4 regions of the Bradyrhizobium sp. 61 genome follow, and region 2 is predicted to be linked to each of the others. Evidence: predicted binding sites of a transcription regulator. Region 2 holds the regulator's gene; each other region holds the start of a gene.
What was found. Region 2 encodes LexA, which represses DNA repair genes until DNA is damaged. Its sites were predicted from a motif close to TGTTCNNNNTGTGTTCNG; they were not measured.

Region 1 (4,810 bases), 160 kb from region 2:
GAAGCCAACAAAACCTTCTTCATTTTCAAACTAATCCCAGTCCCGGTTTCTGTTTTTGCCTTCCGTGCGTTCGGAAGGACATCGGACGCCGTGGTCCAACTGATGTCGTGCTTACATCAGCAAAGCCGCAAGTTGTGTCTCCCAAAAGCCACAATAATCGCAAAACGTAACGGTGACTGACCTATAATTCCCGTTGCCCACGCAAAAAGGCCGGCGCGAGGCCGGCCTTTGATCTCCAAGCGATCCCAGAGGGATGTCAGTATCTTGCGATCAGCGGGCCGCCCCAGCGATAGTTCACGCGGACGAGGCCGATATCGACGTCCTGGCTGATGCGATCGGAGCGTGTGGCGACGCCGAGCGGGGCGAAATTGCCGGATCCGGTGAAGCCGATGGTGCGGTTGCCGAGGAAGATGTGGTCGTATTCGAAACCCACGGTCCAGTTCGGGGCGAATCCGAACTCGACGCCCGCACCCACGGTGCCGCCCCAACGGGTCTCGTTGGCCCGGTCGAACTCGAGGCCGCTGGCGACGTCGAAGCTGCGGTAGCGATCGCTGACGACGGCGCCGCCGCCCTTCACGTAGACCAGGACGTTGTTCCAGGCGTAACCGACCTGACCGGTAATCAGGCCGAAGGCGTTGATCTTCGAACGATCGCGCAGGCCGCTGATAGCACTGATGTTGTCACCCGAGAAATCGGCCCAGTTGCCCTGGCCTTCGAAGCCGAACACCCAGTTGGCTGACTGCCAGCGGTAGCCGACCTGGCCGCCGACCGTGCCGCCGGTCGCGTTGTGGCAGCCTTCGCCTACGAGAACGCCACCGCCGATATCGACGTCCCAGCACTTGTGGCTGGTGCCGCCGCCGCCGTTGATACCGATGTAGAAGCCGCTCCAGTCGTAGATGGTCGCGATCATCGGTGCTGGAGCCTTGGTGTAGGGACGCGCAGCGAGATCTGCCGCGCTTGCGGGAGCCGACAGCCCCAACGCGATTGCACCAATAGTACCAATCAAAATCTTATTCATTGCAGTCCCCCCAGTTTCTGACCGCTTTTCGAAGTCCCCGAAGCGGCTGATCAGGCGCGACGCCTATAAGAATCTAATTCCGCAGCAAGCGTAGCTTAGGCGGGAGGCGGAGTCCGTCTCCGGAATGCAACAGTCGGGCGGCATCTGAACTGCTTCTAACTTGATGAATGTTAAGCTGTTTCGCCGTCCTCAGGAATTCGGGGAAATTCCATTTGGCGCAGGCCGTCTTTGTGCAGCGCGGTGCCGTCTTGCCAACGCAACAAGGTGAGGGGTGTCATAAGAACAAATCTGGAACGAGCCGGCCAGGGGTGCTATATGTGGGGATAAGTGGAGGGGTGACGGGCCGATCCGTCCGCGCAAGCGTATAGGTCGCGTCAACAGGTTGCAGAGGACGCGGGCGCGTCCCGGGCCTTCTAAAATTCAGTGGCATTCGGAGTGGAGAGCGGCGATGGCGGGAAGCGTCAACAAGGTCATTCTGGTTGGAAATCTCGGCAAGGATCCCGAAATCCGCCGCACCCAGGACGGGCGGCCGATCGCGAATTTGAGCATCGCCACCTCGGAGACCTGGCGCGACAAGAATAGCGGCGAGCGCAAGGAAAAGACCGAGTGGCATCGCGTCGTGATCTTCAATGAAGGGCTCTGCAAGGTCGCCGAGCAGTACCTGAAGAAGGGCGCGAAGGTTTACATCGAGGGCGCGCTCCAGACCCGCAAATGGACCGACCAGAGCGGCGCCGAGAAGTACTCCACCGAGGTCGTGCTCCAGGGCTTCAACTCGACCCTGACGATGCTCGACGGCCGCGGCGGCGGTGGAGGCGGCAGCTTCGGCGACGAGCCGGGCGGCGATTTCGGCTCCTCCGGTCCCGTCAGCAGCGCGCCGCGCCGTGCCGTTGCCGCCGGCGGCGGCGGTGGTGGCGGTGGTGGTGGCCGCAACAGCGACATGGACGACGATATCCCGTTCTGAGGCGGGCGGGGGCGCTTCGCCCCTGATGTCACCTTGCTCGCCTGAAACGACAGGATTTCTTACCAATTGGCGGGCAAAGCTCGGTTTTTCCGGGCTTGCCTCATGTGCTGCCTCAAGCCTTTGACGAGGCATGATGTGAATGGTATTAACTTGATGTTAATCCTATTCACATGGGTCGGCCGTCGATTAGAGGAAGCCCTGCATGAGCGTTGCGCCACTGCTTGAGGCTGCTCCGGCGATCCCGCTGCATGCCTTTGCCGCAATGGCCGCCTTCGTGCTCGGCCTCGTTCAGTTTGCCGCCCCCAAGGGCACGCTACCGCACCGGACGATCGGCTGGATCTGGGTGGCGCTGATGGCGGTGGTGGCGGCCTCGTCGTTCTGGATCCACCAGATCCGTCTGGTCGGGCCGTTCAGCCCGATCCATCTCCTGTCGATCTTCACGCTGGTGATGTTGCCGCTCGCGGTGTGGCGGGCGCATACCCATCGCGTCACTGATCACCGGCGCATCATGATCATGACGTTCGTCGGCGCGCTCGTGATTGCCGGGCTGTTCACGCTTGTGCCTGGACGGATCATGCACCGGGTGATTTTCGGAGCCTAGGACGTGGTTCCATGCGGCTCATTCCGGCTTCCCTCGAGGCAGTGGTGCTGAGCTCGTAAGTCTCTGGAAAAACAGTCGGAAAAACCGCTTCCCCAGACCTCGCAAGGGTGGTTATCAGGGGGGCGATGCGCTATATGATTCCCAGATAAAATCTCACCGGATTTCCCCTTGGCTGACGACGACAACAAGCCCGGCGACCAGCCGGCGCAACCCTCGGACATTCGTCCCGTTTCCATCTACGAGGAGATGAAGAAGTCCTACCTCGATTACGCAATGAGCGTGATCGTGGCGCGTGCGCTGCCTGATGCGCGCGACGGGTTGAAGCCGGTTCATCGTCGCATCCTCTACTCGATGAACGAGCAGGGGCACACGCCCGACAAGAAGTACGTCAAGTCGGCGCGCGTGGTCGGTGACGTGATCGGTAAATATCATCCGCATGGCGACCAGTCGATCTACGACGCCATGGTCCGGATGGCGCAGGACTTCTCGATGCGCGTGCCGCTCATCGACGGCCAGGGCAATTTCGGCTCGGTCGACGGCGATCCCCCGGCCGCCTATCGGTACACCGAAGCGCGACTGACGAAGGTGGCGTTGGCTCTGCTGGCCGACATCGACAAGGACACCGTCGACTTCCAGCCGAACTACGACAACAACGAAACCGAGCCGTCGGTCCTGCCGGCCAAGTTCCCGAACCTCCTGGTCAACGGGGCGGGCGGCATCGCGGTCGGCATGGCCACCAACATCCCGCCGCACAATCTCGGCGAGGTCATCGACGCCTGCGTCGCGTTGATCGACAATCCTGCGCTCACCATCGAGGAACTCATCAACATCGTTCCGGGACCGGATTTCCCGACCGGCGGTGTCATTCTCGGACGCGCGGGCATCCGCGCCGCCTATCACCTCGGCCGCGGCTCGATCGTCATGCGCGGCAAGGTCGCCATCGAGACCATCCGCAAGGAGCGCGAGGCGATCATCATCACCGAGATTCCCTACCAGGTGAACAAGGCGACGATGGTCGAGCGCATCGCCGAGCTGGTCAAGGAAAAGAAGATCGAAGGCATCGGCGACCTGCGCGATGAATCCGACCGCGACGGCTACCGCGTCGTCATCGAATTGAAGCGCGACGCCGTGCCGGATGTGGTGCTGAATCAGCTGTACCGATTCACGCCGCTGCAGACGAGCTTCGGCGTCAACATGGTGGCGCTCGACAGCGGCCGTCCGCGGATCATGCATCTGAAGGACCTGCTGGCGATCTTCGTCGACTTCCGCGAGCGGGTCGTCACGCGTCGCACCAAGTTCCTGCTCGCCAAGGCGCGCGATCGCGCCCACATCCTGGTTGGTCTGGCGATCGCGGTCGCCAATATCGACGAGATGATCCGCGTCATCCGGACCTCGCCCGACCCGACCACTGCCCGCGACACCCTGATGTCGCGCGACTGGCCGGCACGGGACGTCGAGGACATGCTGACGCTGATCGACGATCCGCGCCACCGCATCAGCGAGGACGGCACGATCCGGCTGTCGATGGAACAGGCGAGGGCCATTCTCGACCTGCGCCTTCAGCGCCTCACCGCACTCGGCCGCGACGAAATCCGCGACGAGCTCGACAAGCTCGCCGGCGAGATCGCCGACTATCTCGACATCCTGCGCTCGCGCGCCCGCGTGCTGGGCATCATCAAGACCGAGCTCGCCGAGGTGAAGGCCGAGTTCGCGACCCCGCGCCGCACCGTGATCATCGAGCAGGAGGGCGAGGTCGAGGACGAGGACCTGATCCAGCGCGAGGATATGGTCGTCACCGTCTCCCACGCCGGCTACGTCAAGCGCGTGCCGCTGTCGGCCTACCGGGCGCAGCGCCGCGGCGGCAAGGGCCGCGCCGGCATGCAGACCCGCGACGAGGATTTCGTCAGCCGCCTGTTCGTGGCGTCGACGCACACACCGGTGCTGTTCTTCTCGTCGCGCGGCCAGGTCTACAAGGAGAAGGTCTGGCGCCTGCCGATGGCCGCGCCGAACGCGCGCGGCAAGGCGCTGATCAACATCCTGCCGCTGGAGCAGGGCGAGCGCATCACCACCATCATGCCGCTGCCGGAGGATGAATCGACCTGGGGCAACCTCGACGTGATGTTCGCCACCACCGGCGGCAACGTCCGGCGCAACAAGCTGTCCGACTTCGTCGACGTCCGCCGCTCCGGCATCATCGCCATGAAGCTCGATGAGAATGAAGCGATCGTGG
Region 2 (4,810 bases):
TTCGGCGCGAGCCTTGCGCCGCAGGCGGCGGCTCCCCGCAACCGCGACGCGACGCCATCGGAAGCCGACCTGCAGGCCGAGGATTGAGCGGACGGGTTACAGATACCAGGCCAGCACGGCGTCGAGCCTGGCGTTGCCGATCACCGGCAGGACGACCATCTGGCTCAGTCCAGAGGCGCAGGCCTGCAAGGCCGCGACCGAGACGTCACGCGCGAGATCGTCGTTGAGCGCGGGCATGCCGGTGGCCCAGGCCCCGCCGATGCTGCCTTCGCCTTTGGCGATGGATTTCGTCGCATAAAGCGCGGCGAGGTCGGTCTGCCCGCTGCAATCGCCGGCGCGGAAGACCAGCGCCGAACGGGCCTCGTCCGGGACCCAGATCTCGAAGCGTCGCGCGATCGGGGTCGCCTGCGCGGAGAGGAATGTCAGCACCCAGGTCTGATCGGTGCCGGTCCGGTAGGGAACGCCGACGCCGAGATTGATTCCGACCTTGGCGGCGTCCTCCCAGCGCAGAAAACTCCTGGCATCGTGCAGGTCCTTGATGATCAGCGGCAGGCCGGCTTTCCAGATGCGGCCGGGCAGGCCGAAGCCACGCGGAAATCTGGTGTGGCGGGAGTTGAATTCGAACATGTCGGCGGTGCCGTAATAGCCGTCGACGAGCCCCATCTCGTGGGAGGTTTCGGCATCGTTGTGCCAGAGTTCGATCGCGCCGACATGGGCCTCGTCGTCGCCGCAGAACAGCACCATGACGGCTTGCAGGAATTCGCCTGAAAACACCGGCACCGCAACGCCGCAGATCAGCCCGGCGGCGATGGCCTGATCGGTCCGCCTGAAATAGGAATCGGTGAATCTGGTGAGGATCACGGGGTGGCCGCTGGTCCAGGCCTTGCCGGGAAGCCCCTCGTCATATCCGAAATGCAGACCCTCGCTCACGTCCCTAAACGCGGACAACCCTTCGCCGTAGAGGCCGCCGCCGAATTCCAGCCGCATGCGCGTGCGGTCAGGCACCCAGAGTTCAACGACGCGAATGAAGGTCTTCATCGAACGTGCCCGCCGTCTCAAGCCGCACCAAGCATCGGCCATTTGGCTGCGGAACGGACGTTCAAAATTCAGGCAGGACAGCGCAAACTTCGTGCGGTGGAGACGCCACGGCTTGGTCCGCCCGATGGAGTTTCGCGGGACACGAACGACACCATCTCGCCGGCCTCGGCCGGCGATGGCGATTTCAATCCTGGCCCGACCTGCCGGCCGGGAATGGCTGCATCAGCCGATCGGCAGGCGGGTGATGGTTGGCCGGCTGTCGGTGATGGTCTGCGGCTTGTGCTCGCGCTCGCCGAGCGGCTGGGTCACCGGTAGCTGCAGCACGGTCGCACGCTGGCCTTCGACCAGCTGCGTCACCAGCACGGATTTGCCGTCGGGGAATTCGATCGCATCATGATGGCGATCGGGAATGTGCGGATCGATCTTGCCGAACTTGCCGACGCGCGAATTGACGGTGCGCGTCCAGATCCAGCGATTGTCGTAGCGGACGTTGTCGGCGAAGGCGAGCTCCGTTCCCGGGAGCAGGCAGACCGCGACGGTCGGATCGGCCGCGGAGGCAAAGCCGCGCGTCGAGGTGCCGCGGAAGGTTGTCGTGACGATCGTCTCGCCGACTTCGGCGGGACGCGACGCGACGGCATGCAGGCTGTAGTCACACATCGGGTGCTCCTCATGCAGGGATAGCGACCCACGTCTCTTAATCGAGGCGCAGGCCTCTATCAGAGTGGAAATACCAAACGTTCTGCCGGGTTGTAGGCAAATCTACGGCTCGCCGCCGCAGGCCGCAATCACATTAACTTTCCCGAATCCACCAGGAACAAAGCCCGCCCCTTTGCATTCCGCAGGCGCGTGTCAGCGCCCCGCAGGCGCCGACCAGCCGGAATGTTGCCAGCCCGGCCGCGACCGTCGGTCGACGGTGTCGCGGGCCTTGCGGACTTGCTCGCTCAGGGCGGTGTCCTTGCGGACATGGGGCCGCGATTGCGCGACCAAGGCTTGCGTGGCCAAGGCTTGTACGTCCAAGGCTTGCGACGCTGATGCTGCGATCAGCGCCACAGCAAGTGTGCTCAGAACGATCCGGCGCATGACTTCTCCTCGAACCTGAAGGCCACGAAGCAGGGCTGCTTCGTGCGGCGTGCCGAGGATTTACCGCTGGAGGAGGGGCCGGATAATCTGCGCGAAACCAGAAAGACTATCCAGCGGAAGCGGACAATCGTCCGCTCCAATCTCGGATCGGCGATGCCGATCGAAGGCGCGCGGGGCGCCAAATAACCGATACCGGCACGTCCGGTATCAATACTTCCGGTACAGCCCGATCAGCTTGCCCTGGATCTTCACCCGGTTGGGCGGCAGGATGCGGACCTCATAGGCCGCATTGGCGGGCTCAAGCGCGATCGAGGCGCCGCGACGGCGGAAGCGCTTGAGCGTCGCCTCCTCGTCGTCGATCAGCGCCACCACGATATCGCCGGTATCGGCGCTCTCGTTGCGCTGGATCAGCGCCATGTCGCCGTCGAGAATGCCGGCCTCGACCATGGAATCGCCGCGCACTTCGAGCGCGTAATGTTCGCCCGAGCCGAGCATGTCAGGCGGTACGCTGATGGTGTGGCTGCGGGTCTGCAAGGCCTCGATCGGCGTACCGGCCGCGATGCGGCCCATCACGGGGACCGCGACGGGGCGCTCGCCCTCGTCCGCCGGCGGGCTCGAAGTCGTGCGGACCTTGCCGAGATTGCCTTCGATGACGCTCGGCGTGAAGCCGCGGCGGCTGCCGGCAGCGGCCTGAAGCTCGGGCAGCTTGATCACCTCGATGGCGCGGGCCCGGTTGGGCAGGCGCCGGATGAAACCGCGCTCCTCAAGCGCGGTGATCAGGCGATGGATGCCCGATTTCGAGCGCAGGTCGAGCGCGTCCTTCATCTCATCGAAGGAGGGCGGCACGCCGCTTTCCTTCAGCCGTTCGCTGATGAACCGCAGGAGCTCGTATTGTTTGCGCGTTAACATCTCGACCAAAATCCCCCGGTTGATGTCGTTCGATTCCGAGACGCTGAATTCAGCAGTAAGCCGCTACATGCTCGAAACAAATCATGAACGGACACTATATGTTCGATACATGTTCCGCAACTGCTTAATTTACCGTGAACGCGACAAAGTTCGCGGAACGCACGCGAACGAAGCGATCACACGGGCAGCCGCAAGACCTCGCAAGGCGTGCCGGCTTCGGCCTTCGGCGCGAATGGCGCGCGCACGAGAAGTGCCTGTGCCGCAGCGAGATTCGCAAGCAGCGAGGAATCCTGGTGATTAACCGGAAGGGCGAGAAGCGTGCCGTCGTCGCGCAGCTCGAGGCGCGCGCGCAGGTAATCCTCGCGCTGGTCGTTGGCGCCGACATCGCGGCCGAGCACCGCGCGTTCGCGGCGGTGATGAATCATCGAACGGCCCGAAAGCGCGCGAATCAACGGCACCATGAACAGGAAGCCGCAAACGTAGGATGACACGGGATTGCCGGGCAGGCCGATCACGCGCATCGCGCCGAGCCGCCCGTTCATCATCGGCTTGCCCGGCCGCATCGCGATCTTCCAGAACGCCATCGAGATACCTTCGTCCCTCAGCGCCTGCTGGACCAGATCGTGGTCCCCGACCGACGCGCCGCCGGTCGTGATCAGGATGTCCGCGCCGCTCTCCCGCGCGCGGCCGATGCCGGCTGTGGTGGCCTCCAGCGTGTCGGCGGCAACGCCGAGGTCGATGGTATCGGCGCCCTCGCTGCGGGCGAGCGCGTGCAGGGCATAACCGTTGGAATAGACGATCTGGCCGTGGCCCGGCGTCGTACCCGGCATCACCAGCTCGTCGCCGGTCGCGAGGATCGCGACCTTCGGGCGTCGCCGGACTGGCAATTGCGGGTAATTCATGCCGGCGGCGAGCGCGAGGTCGCGCTCGGTGAGCCGGGCCCCTTTGCGCAGCAGCACGTCGCCTTCCGAGAAGTCGACGCCGGCGGGGCGGATGTGCCGCCCCGTTACGGCGGCTTCCTTGATGGTGATGCGCTTGCCGTCCGCGATCGTGTCCTCCTGGATCACGACCGCATCAGCGCCATCGGGAACGACACCGCCGGTGAAGATACGCACGGCATCGCCGGCGCCGACCGATCCCGCAAACGGGCGGCCCGCCGCGACCTCGCCGATCAGGGTGAGCTGGGAGTCGATCTTCGCCGCATCGACCGCGCGCACCGCATAGCCGTCCATTGCCGACATCGCCTGCGGCGGCTGCGTGCGCCGCGCGGCGACGTCGCGTGCGAGCACGCGGTGGAAGGCTGCGTCGAGCGCGATCATCTCTTCAAGCAACGGCTCTGCGCCCGCCAGCACCGCGGAGAGCGCGTCGGAAACCGGCATCAGGGCCACGGGTGAAAACTCCTGCTGGGCCCGTTCGGGCAAATCGGCGGCGAGAGTTCTAGCCGAGTGCAGGCGCAGAGGCAAAACAGTGGCCGCGCAGGATGATTTATCCTGCGTCATCCGCTCTGCGATGAAGGGTGAGCATCAAGTCCGCCGCGGCATGATCCAGAAGGCGAGACAGACCGGTACGAGGATGGCCATGGCGAGGACGAGAAGGACGAGAGCCACGGCCAGCATCGGTCAACTCCCCGGCGGCTTGTACGGACTGACGTCCGGCGCTGCGGGGCCCTGATCCTTGTCAGGCAGCGGGTCGGCCTGGGATTTCAGGTCGGCGGCCTTGCTGATCAGCTTGGCGGAAAGCTCAGAATCCGATGTGGTCCTGGCGAATTTCATCAGCAGAGAGG
Region 3 (4,810 bases), on a different contig from region 2:
TGGCATCGGAGCCTCCGGCCGCTTCTGGGGCTTGTGCGGATCGGTTGCGGCATTGGCGATCATGGCGCCGGTCATGCGCTCGGCGTCCTCGATCAAGGGCTTAATGATCGACGCCTCGGGCAGGTTCCTCCAGTATTTCTTCGGCATCTCCGTCTGCATTGCCTTCACCTTGAGCCGGGCCGGGTTGAAGATGCTGGCGTAATAGCGCCGCCAGGTTTCCTCCAGCCGGTCTTCGCCCGGTGCTTCGTTCTTGCTCACACCCGGGGTGAATGAGAGCGCGTGGCCATCCCAATGCGCGCACAGATCGGGTGTCAGGATCGACCAGGGCATGTCGGCAAAGCGCTTGGCGAAGAACGGCGCGGCGAGCTCGACGATGTGATGCTCCGGCTCGAACCAGGCGACGTAATGCGCTGCGCGCTCGCGTCCGATCTCGCGGAAGCGCACGAAGGCATGCATCTTGTGCTCGTCGCGATGGACTGCTCTTGCCATGGCGGTGACTTGCGCGACATCAGGATCGGTCGCGACCTCGATGAGATCGTGATTGTCCTTCAATCGCCAGAGCAGGCGATAGAGGATCGCAAAGCGCTCGGGATCGCGATGCAGGATCGCGGCCTTGGCGAGCTCGACGAATTTTGCCGAGACGTTGAAGGTGCCGTCGTTCACCTCAAATATCGGAGACGGCGCGGGCGGTGCGAACAACTCGGCTTCGCCGCCTTGCACGGTCCAGGTGACATCGGTTGGCGGCACATGATGCAGCACGAGGCTGCGTGCGGCTTTGCGCCAGCCGTCGAAATCGGTTTCGGTGTCGAGGGTGATGTACTGCATCAGAAGCCAAACCCCAGTTGTGTTGCCTTCGGCTTGAACCGTTCGATCAGCCGCGCCTCGTCGAGGCGGTGCGGCGCGGGGCGGTGATCGCTGAGGACGATGAACGGCAGCGCCTTGTTGCGGGGCACATGCAGCCGCGCGAGATCGGAGAGGCGGATCGTGGTGGTGCGTCGTGTCGCGATGATGCGTTCGACCGCCTTGGTGCCGAAGCCGGGCACGCGCAACAGCTCCTCGCGGCTGGCGCGGTTGACGTCGAGCGGGAAGCGGTCGCGGTGGCGCAGCGCCCAGGCGAGCTTCGGATCGATGTCGAGCGGCAGCATCGCGCTGTCGTCAACGATCTCCGCAACGTCGAAACCGTAGAACCGCATCAGCCAGTCGGCCTGGTAGAGCCGGTGCTCGCGCAGCAGCGGCGGCGCGCGCAGGGGCAGCGCGCGGCTCGCATCGGGGATCGGGCTGAAGGCGGAGTAGTAGACGCGCCTCAGCCTGTAGGAGCCGTAGAGATTGGCGCTGGTGTGCAGGATGGTGTGATCGTTGGCACTGTCGGCGCCGACGATCATCTGCGTGCTTTGCCCGGCCGGTGCAAAACGCTGCGGCCTGGCCTTCGTCTTCGCGCTGCGGCCTTCCTCGACCTCGTCGAGCTTCAGCCGCAGCCGGCCCATGGTGCGGCGGATCGCGCGCACATCCTTTTCCGGTGCGAATTGCTGCAGGCTCGTCTCCTCGGGCATTTCGATGTTGATGGAGAGACGGTCGGCATATTTGCCGGCTTCCGCGATCAGCGCGTCGTCGGCCTCGGGAATGGTCTTGAGATGGATGTAGCCGCGAAAGTGATGCTCCTCGCGCAGTTTGCGCGCGACGCTGACCACCTGCTCCATGGTGTAGTCGGGGCTGCGGATGATGCCGGAGGAGAGAAACAGGCCCTCGATGTAGTTGCGCCGGTAGAAGTCGAGCGTGAGCTTGACCACCTCGTCGATGGTGAAGCGGGCACGCGGCACGTTGGAGGAGGCGCGGTTGACGCAATAAAGGCAGTCGTAGTTGCAGGCGTTGGTCAGGAGCACTTTGAGCAGCGAGATGCAGCGTCCGTCCGGCGCGTAGGAATGGCAGATGCCCATGCCCGGCGCGGTCGAGCCCATGCCCTTGCCATCGCTGGAATCCCGCTTCTCGGTACCGCTGGAGGCGCACGACGCGTCGTATTTGGCGGCATCAGCCAGAATCTCCAGCTTGCGTTGTACGTCCATCGTGGGATCCCTTTGATTCAGCTTACGAATCCGGATGAGCACCAATTCGATTGACTCCCCGGCCGCTGTTAGCTTTATATTAGAACATATCATGAACAAATGAGCCAGCCGCAGGTTCTTATTTTTGAGAACCTCGGCAATCACCTCTGAAGGAGCGGCGTATATGAGCGGCGCACGGATGAACGCGCTTGCGACCTTGCGCGGCCAGATCGAGCGCATCGAGACGGCGGAGGTCGTGCATCAGCACGATCGCGTCGCGCTCGGCCACGGCGAGGTCGACAGCGCGCTGAAGGGCGGGCTCGCGCGCGCGGTGATCCACGAGGTGTTTTGCGAGGGCCGGCAGGGAACCGCTGCGACGGGTTTTGTCATGGGGCTTGCGGGGCGTGTCTCGCGGCGCCGGCCGCTGCTGTGGGTGCGGCAGGATTTTTCGGAACTCGAGACCGGCGCGCTGTCGATGAGCGGGCTTGCCGAGATCGGTCTTGATCCGCGCCGCGTGGTGATGGTGCGTGCCGCCGATGTCGAGAGCGCGCTGCGGACCTCGGCCGATGCGCTCGCCTGCGACGCGCTTGGCGCCGTCGTGCTCGAGCTCTGGGGTGAGACGCGGCAGTTCGATCTCGTGGCGAGCCGCAAGCTGACGCTGGCCGCGCAATCTTCCGGCGTCACCGGCCTGATGTTGCGGATGGCCGCGCAGCCTTTGCCCTCGACCGCGGAGACACGGTGGATGTTACGCGCGGCGCATTCGCCGCCGGGCCCGGCATGGAGTTCCTGGGGCGCGCCGCGCTTCGATGCCGAGCTCTTGCGCAATCGTCATGGCCCGTGCGGCCGGTGGATCATGGAATGGAAATGTGATGAGTGCCAGTTCAGTGAACCGTCGGCGTATCCTCAGCCTGTGGCTGCCGCGCCTGCCCATCGATCGGATTCAGCGGTTCTTCGGCGCGCTGGGTAAGACCAATGATCCGAGCATCGTTGTCATCAAGGACAACAATGCGCTGGTGATCCATGCGCTGGACGAAGCCGCCGAGCGCCTCGGCTTGCACATCGGCCAGCCCCTGGCCAATGCACGGGCGATGTGTCCGGACTTGAAAGTGTTCGACGCCGATGTTGTGGCCGATGCGAAGACGCTCAGCGACGTCGCCGACTGGTGCGACCGCTTCACGCCGCTGGTGGCGCTCGATCCGCCGCACGGGCTGTTTCTGGACATCACCGGCTGCGCGCATCTGTTCGGCGGCGAGGCTGCGTTGTTGCAGACCTTCGTCCGCGCACTCGCCCGTCAGGGTTTTGCCGTCAGCGCGGCGATCGCCGGCACCTCGGTCTGCGCGCGCACGCTGACGCGGCAGGCCTCCGGCACCATCGTCGCCGATGGCGGGGAGGCGGCGGCAATCAGCCGGCTGCCGGTGTCTGCGCTCGGTGCGGGCGAGGCCATCACCACTGGCCTGCGCCGCGCCGGTCTGAAAACCATCGGCGATGTCGCCTCGCGCGAGCCGCATGAGATCACGGCGCGGTTCGGCGCGCGGTTCTCCACGCTGCTCGCGCATGCGCAGGGGCATGGCGATGCCCCGATCAATCCGCGCAAACCGTTGCCGGATTACATCGTGGAGAAGCGCTTTGCCGAACCGATCGCCACCGACACCATGATCGCGATGACGCTGTCGCGGCTGGCCGATACGCTGATCGCGTCCATGGAGAAGCAGGGCAAGGGCGCGCGGCGCCTGGAAGCCGCCTTCTTTCGTACCGACGGCGTGGTGCGCGCGATCATGGTCGAGACCGGGCGGCCGGTCACGCAAAGCAAAGTCATCGACCGGCTGTTTCGCGAGCGCCTCGATGCGCTCGCCGATCCGCTGGATCCCGGCTTCGGTTTCGACATGGTACGACTGTCGGCAAGCCGCACCGAGATCGTGGTGCAGGAGCAGCGCGATCTCGACGCCCATGTCCATGACAATGACGAGCTCGCCGCGCTGATCGACCGCATCGCCGCGCGCATCGGCGGAAAGCGCGTCGTCGTGCATTTGCCTGAGGATACCCATATCCCCGAATGTGCGGTGCTGGCCGCGCCTGCCCAGCACCATCTCGCCGTGGCCATGCAGGCCGAATGGCCGGCGCGCGCCGAGAGCGAGCCGCCGCTGCGCCCCCTGCGGCTGTTCGACAGACCGGAGCCGATCAAGGTGCCGTTCGCGACCGTGCCCGACGGCCCGCCGCATCAGTTCACCTGGCGACGCGCGCTGCATGCGGTGGTGCGGGTGGAAGGGCCCGAGCGCATCGCGATGGAATGGTGGCGGCAGGACGGCAAGCAATTGACGCGGGATTATTTCCGCATCGAGGATGCCGAAGGCCTGCGCTTCTGGATCTTTCGCGACGGTCTTTACGAAGGAGAGGTGTTCGACGACGAAGGCAAACCCATTCCTCCAAACTGGTATGTGCACGGTCTCTTCGCATGAACACGCCTGCTTATGCCGAGATCGGCATCACCACCAACTTCTCCTTCCTGCGCGGCGGCTCGGATCCGCGCGCCTATGTGCATCAGGCGAGCATTCTCGGCATTCCCGTGATCGGCATTGCCGACCACAACACGCTCGCCGGCGTGGTGCGCGCCTACAAGGAGCTCGACAATGACAAGGTGCTGCACAAGCCGAAATTGCTGATCGGCGCGCGCATTGTTTTCATCGACGGCACGCCCGACATTTTTGTCTATCCGCGCGACCGCGCCGCCTATGGCCGGCTGTGCCAGCTCCTCACCAGAGGCAAGCGCGGCG
Region 4 (4,810 bases), on a different contig from region 2:
CGGCGTCGACCTCGAGCGCGCTCAGCGCGTGGTCGGCGATCTTGCGGTCGATCGAGGCGGCATCGGCGGCGGAGGCGAAATCGCGCACGCGCCGCAACAGGCGGCCGGCGATGCGCGGCGTGCCGCGGGCGCGGCGCGCGATCTCGTTGGCACCGTCGGCGCTCATGCCGACATTGAGCACGCGCGCGCCGCGGGTGACGATGCTTTCCAGCTCTTCGATGGTGTAAAAATTGAGCCGGACCGGGATGCCGAAGCGGTCGCGCAAGGGATTGGTAAGGAGGCCGGCGCGCGTGGTGGCGCCGACGAGCGTGAATTTCGACAGCTCGATCTTCACCGAGCGTGCCGCCGGGCCCTCGCCGATGATCAGGTCGAGCTGAAAGTCCTCCATCGCGGGATAGAGCACTTCTTCCACCGCCGGGCTGAGGCGATGGATCTCGTCGATGAAAAGCACGTCACGCTCTTCGAGGTTGGTGAGGAGTGCGGCGAGATCGCCGGCCTTGGCGATCACCGGACCCGAGGTGGCGCGAAAGCCGACGCCAAGCTCCTTGGCCACGATCTGCGCCAGCGTGGTCTTGCCAAGGCCGGGCGGGCCCACGAACAGCACGTGATCCAGCGCCTCGCCGCGCTTGCGCGCCGCCTCGATGAAGATCGAGAGATTCTTGCGCGCCTGCTGCTGGCCGACGAAATCGGACAGCGACTGCGGGCGTAGCGCGGTGTCGCCGACGTCATCGGAGCGGCGCTCGGGCGTGACGATGCGTGGGGGAGTGGTCATGCGGGCAGGATAACACGATGCAGCGGTTTCGCGAGCCACCAGCACAGGCTGGCCGGAATGACGGCGACGACGGCGAGCATCGCCGAAAGCTTCAGCGCCTCGGGCGCGGAACGGACACTCGGCACGATCACCGCCGAGGTTTCGGAGGGCACGACGAACATGCCAACCATGACGAAGCCGGCCGCGCCCACGGCCGCGGCGAGCCACGCCATCCAGATCATGTTGAGATCGGCGTAGACCGCCGCCAGCGCAAATATCAGGCCGGCGACGACTGCAGGAAGGAACGAGGCGAGAATCGTGACGATGGCCAACAGCACGACCGCGATCGAAACCAGGGCACGCAGTGCTTCCAGTTCGAGGAACACGAGAAACATCTGCAGCACCGCGGCGCCGAGCGCCGTTACCGTCACAGCAACCAACGCGGCGGTCGTCAGCGGCCCGACAATGGAGAAAATCACGACGATACCGGCCACGCGCGAAAGGCGACGAAACAGGGCGGCGACGGGATTGGAGTGGGCCGCGCTCACTTCGACAGCTCCTTCAGGCCTAGCCGGATGAGTTGCGCGGTCTCGGCGCTCTCGCCCGCGCTGCGCGATGCGGATGCAATAGCGGCAGCCGCCTGCGGCTGGCCGTAGCCGAGATTGACCAGCGCAGAGATCGCATCTGCCACCGGGCGCGGCGCGCGCTGGTCGTCGACGGCGCCGGCGAGATGCACGACGGCGGGATCGACATTGGCGAAGGCCGGCGCCTTGTCCTTCAGCTCGGTGACGATGCGCTCGGCAACCTTGGGGCCGACGCCCGGCGTGCGTGCCACCGCGGCCTTGTCGCGCAGCGCGATGGCGTTGGCGAGATCGGAAGGCGCCAGCGTGCCGAGCACCGCGAGCGCGACCTTGGCGCCGACGCCCTGCACGGTCTGGAGCAGGCGAAACCATTCGCGCTCCTGGTCGGTGCGGAAGCCGAACAGCTTGATCTGGTCCTCGCGGACGTAAGTCTCGATCGACAGCACCGCGGCCTCGCCGGGCGCCGGCAGATGCTGCAGCGTTCGGGCCGAGCAATGCACCTGATAGCCGACGCCGCCGACGTCGAGGAGGACATAATCCTCGCCGTAGGAATCGATCAGGCCCTTGAGCTTGCCGATCATAAGCCCACCACCTTCAGCCTGAGCGCCGTGCTCTGGCGGTGATGGGCGTGGGTGATGGCGATGGCGAGCGCGTCGGCGGCGTCCGCTGACGGCGGCTCGGCTTTCGGCAGCAAGATCTTCAGCATCATCGCGATCTGGTGCTTGTCGGCGTGGCCGGCGCCGACCACCGTCTTCTTGACCTGGTTCGGCGCGTATTCGGCGACAGTGATGCCGAACATCGCAGGCGCCAGCATGGCGACGCCGCGGGCCTGGCCGAGCTTCAGCGTCGCGACGCCGTCCTTGTTCACAAAGGTCTGCTCGACCGCGGCTTCCATCGGCTTGTGACCGGACAGGACGGCGGCAAGCCCCTCATGGATCGCGAGCAGCCGGCTCGCCAGCGGCAGATCGTCCGGCGGTTCCACCGAGCCGCAGGCGACGTAGATCAAACGATTGCCCTCGGCCTCGATCACGCCCCAGCCGGTGCGGCGCAGGCCGGGGTCGATGCCGATGATGCGAACGGGGCCACGAATCGGGAGCGCAGTCATGGGCCAGTGATAGCGGCTGGCTGCGGTGGGGGAAACAGAAACAGAACGGAAGTAACAGGGGAAGTGATGGGGAGCGCTGCTGCCAACCACAAACCGGCGTCATACCCCGCGAAGGCGGGGTATCCAGTACGCCGCGGCTTCTCCGTATCCTTCTGGCGTCTCTGGAATACTGGGTCGCCCGGTCAAGCCGGGCGACGACAGCGGAATTTGGGGCTAGCGGCGTCAGCCGCCAATCTTCGCCATCAGCGCGTCCGACACCTCGAAATTGGCGTAGACGTGCTGGACGTCGTCGTGCTCGTTGAGCAGGTCCATCAGCTTCAAGAGCTTCTCGCCGGTCTCGTCGTCGACCGCGACCGTATTCTGCGGCTTCCAGATCAGCGCGGCCTTGCGCGGCTCGCCGAACTTGGCTTCCAGCGCCTTGGCGACGTCGCGATAGCCTTCGGTTGAGGCGTAGATCTCGTGTCCGCCTTCGCCCGAGACCACGTCGTCGGCGCCGGCCTCGATCGCGGCATCCAGCACCGCGTCGTCGGAGGCGACGCCGCGGTCGTATTCGATGATGCCGGTGCGGTCGAACATGAAGGAGACCGAGCCGGTTTCGCCGAGATTGCCGCCCGATTTGGTGAAGAAGGAGCGGATGTCGGAGGCGGCGCGGTTGCGGTTGTCGGTCAGCGCCTCGACGATGACGGCGACGCCGCCGGGGCCGTAACCCTCGTAGCGGATCTCGTCATAGTTCTCGCCCTCATTGCCGAGCGCCTTCTTGACGGCGCGCTCGATATTGTCCTTCGGCATGTTCTCCTGGCGCGCCGCGATGATGGCCGCACGCAGGCGCGGGTTCATGTTGGGATCGGGGGTGCCCAGCTTGGCCGCGACGGTGATTTCCCGCGCCAGCTTGCCGAACAGCTTCGACTTCTGCGCATCCTGCCGCCCCTTGCGGTGCATGATGTTCTTGAATTGGGAATGTCCGGCCATGCGTGTCTCGTAAGGAATCGTGCGCCAAAGGTGAGGGTGGGAAGCGCGGCCTTATAGGCCGCCAACCCACCGGAATGAAAGAGGCTCTACGACCTTAAGGTAATACCGTAGTGCCCCGTGCCTAGGAGTCAGGCACCGTTAACCCTGATTTCATTCCGGCTTGCGAAAATAGCAACCGCCCGTTCCCCGACAAGAGTGACCTGATGGCGTTCGCATTGTTTCGGAAGCGTCTGCCCGACTTGTCCGCGCCCGTGGCACCCCCACAGGCCGCGCCGTCGCCGGTCGATCCCGCGCCCGCCCCGTCGGCCGAGGGCGATTCCGCCAGGGAAATCCTGGAACTGCTGGAGCTCGAGCTCGGTGCCATGATCCGCCAGCTCGAGCGGGCCGCCAATTCGGTGGCCGGAGGCGCGGAGGCGACCGCGGCAACGCTCGCGGACATTCGCGAACGCACCGACGCCCTCACGGGCCGCACCAATGCGGCGCAGTCGAACGCCTCGACCTTCGCCCATGCCGCCGACAAGTTCACCCAGTCCGCGCAAGGCATCGGCGCGCAGGTGCGCGAGGCGGGCAAGCTCGCCGACGAAGCCAGCGCCGCGGCGCAGGAAGCCCGCGCCAATGTCGACCGCCTGCGCGAATCCTCCGCTGCCATCGGCAATGTCGTCAATCTGATTGCGCAGATCGCGCGGCAGACGACGCTGCTCGCGCTCAACTCGACCATTGAGGCCGCGCGCGCGGGTGCGGCGGGCAAGGGCTTTGCGGTCGTCGCCACCGAAGTGAAGGCGCTCGCGGTGCAGACCCAGGGCGCGACGGAGGAGATCACCAGGAAGATCGACGCGCTCCAGCGCGACGCCGCCGGCTCGGCCGACGCCGTGCATCGCATTGCGCAGGCGATCGAGGCGATCCGCCCGGTGTTCGACACCGTCAACGGCGCGGTCGCCGAGCAGAATGCCACCACCAGCGAGGTCTCCGGCAACGCGGCCAGCGCGTCGCAGTTCATCATCTCGGTCGGCGAGAGCGCGGCCGAGATCGACGCCGCGACCAAGGCGGCCGAGACCCACGGCGAGAACGTCGCCAGCGCCGGCAAGGCCGTCACCGCCTTCGCACGGAAGCTGAAATCGCGCTGCGCGGTGCTGCTGCGCCAGAGCGAGCACGACGACCGTCGCAAGACCGAGCGGCTGCCCTGCCATCTCAAGTTCGAAACCGCGCGCGGCGTGTTGCAGGTCTACGAGATCGCGATGGACGGCGTGCTGATCGGCGGCGCGGAGGCGGCGAAGCTTGCCACGCAGGCCGTCGTCGACGGCACGCTCGAAGGCGTCGGCGCCTGCCGCCTGCGCGTGATCGAGCAGTCCAAGGCCGGCGCCCGCGCGCAATTCGTCAGCCCCAATGCCGATCTCAACGAGAAGA

Region 1: IVB46_RS11375 (single-stranded DNA-binding protein) is a predicted target of LexA. The motif match lies at 1,297-1,314, and genes of this name have one in related genera.
Region 3: IVB46_RS35170 (putative DNA modification/repair radical SAM protein) is a predicted target of LexA. The motif match lies at 2,141-2,158, and genes of this name have one in related genera.
Region 4: ruvC (crossover junction endodeoxyribonuclease RuvC) is a predicted target of LexA. The motif match lies at 2,468-2,485, and genes of this name have one in related genera.

The regions. Positions count from the first base shown of each region.
Region 1 covers NZ_JADPIU010000035.1:205,507-210,316, forward strand. Annotated here, with positions in the region: gene IVB46_RS11365 (outer membrane protein) at 1-23, opposite strand, end outside; gene IVB46_RS11370 (outer membrane beta-barrel protein) at 257-1,018, opposite strand; gene IVB46_RS11375 (single-stranded DNA-binding protein) at 1,467-1,979, shown strand; gene IVB46_RS11380 (DUF2306 domain-containing protein) at 2,182-2,580, shown strand; gene gyrA (DNA gyrase subunit A) at 2,749-4,810, shown strand, end outside.
Region 2 covers NZ_JADPIU010000035.1:41,785-46,594, forward strand. Annotated here, with positions in the region: gene IVB46_RS10605 (ComEC/Rec2 family competence protein) at 1-87, shown strand, start outside; gene IVB46_RS10610 (GAF domain-containing protein) at 97-1,038, opposite strand; gene IVB46_RS10615 (hypothetical protein) at 1,261-1,695, opposite strand; gene IVB46_RS10620 (hypothetical protein) at 1,888-2,118, opposite strand; gene lexA (transcriptional repressor LexA) at 2,326-3,027, opposite strand; gene glp (gephyrin-like molybdotransferase Glp) at 3,204-4,415, opposite strand; gene IVB46_RS10635 (hypothetical protein) at 4,647-4,810, opposite strand, start outside.
Region 3 covers NZ_JADPIU010000084.1:368,666-373,475, forward strand. Annotated here, with positions in the region: gene IVB46_RS35165 (UdgX family uracil-DNA binding protein) at 1-825, opposite strand, end outside; gene IVB46_RS35170 (putative DNA modification/repair radical SAM protein) at 825-2,060, opposite strand; gene IVB46_RS35175 (DNA repair protein) at 2,224-3,006, shown strand; gene IVB46_RS35180 (DNA polymerase Y family protein) at 2,909-4,495, shown strand; gene IVB46_RS35185 (error-prone DNA polymerase) at 4,492-4,810, shown strand, end outside.
Region 4 covers NZ_JADPIU010000052.1:144,259-149,068, reverse strand. Annotated here, with positions in the region: gene ruvB (Holliday junction branch migration DNA helicase RuvB) at 1-772, opposite strand, end outside; gene IVB46_RS15630 (hypothetical protein) at 769-1,299, opposite strand; gene ruvA (Holliday junction branch migration protein RuvA) at 1,296-1,913, opposite strand; gene ruvC (crossover junction endodeoxyribonuclease RuvC) at 1,910-2,437, opposite strand; gene IVB46_RS15615 (YebC/PmpR family DNA-binding transcriptional regulator) at 2,660-3,406, opposite strand; gene IVB46_RS15610 (methyl-accepting chemotaxis protein) at 3,610-4,810, shown strand, end outside.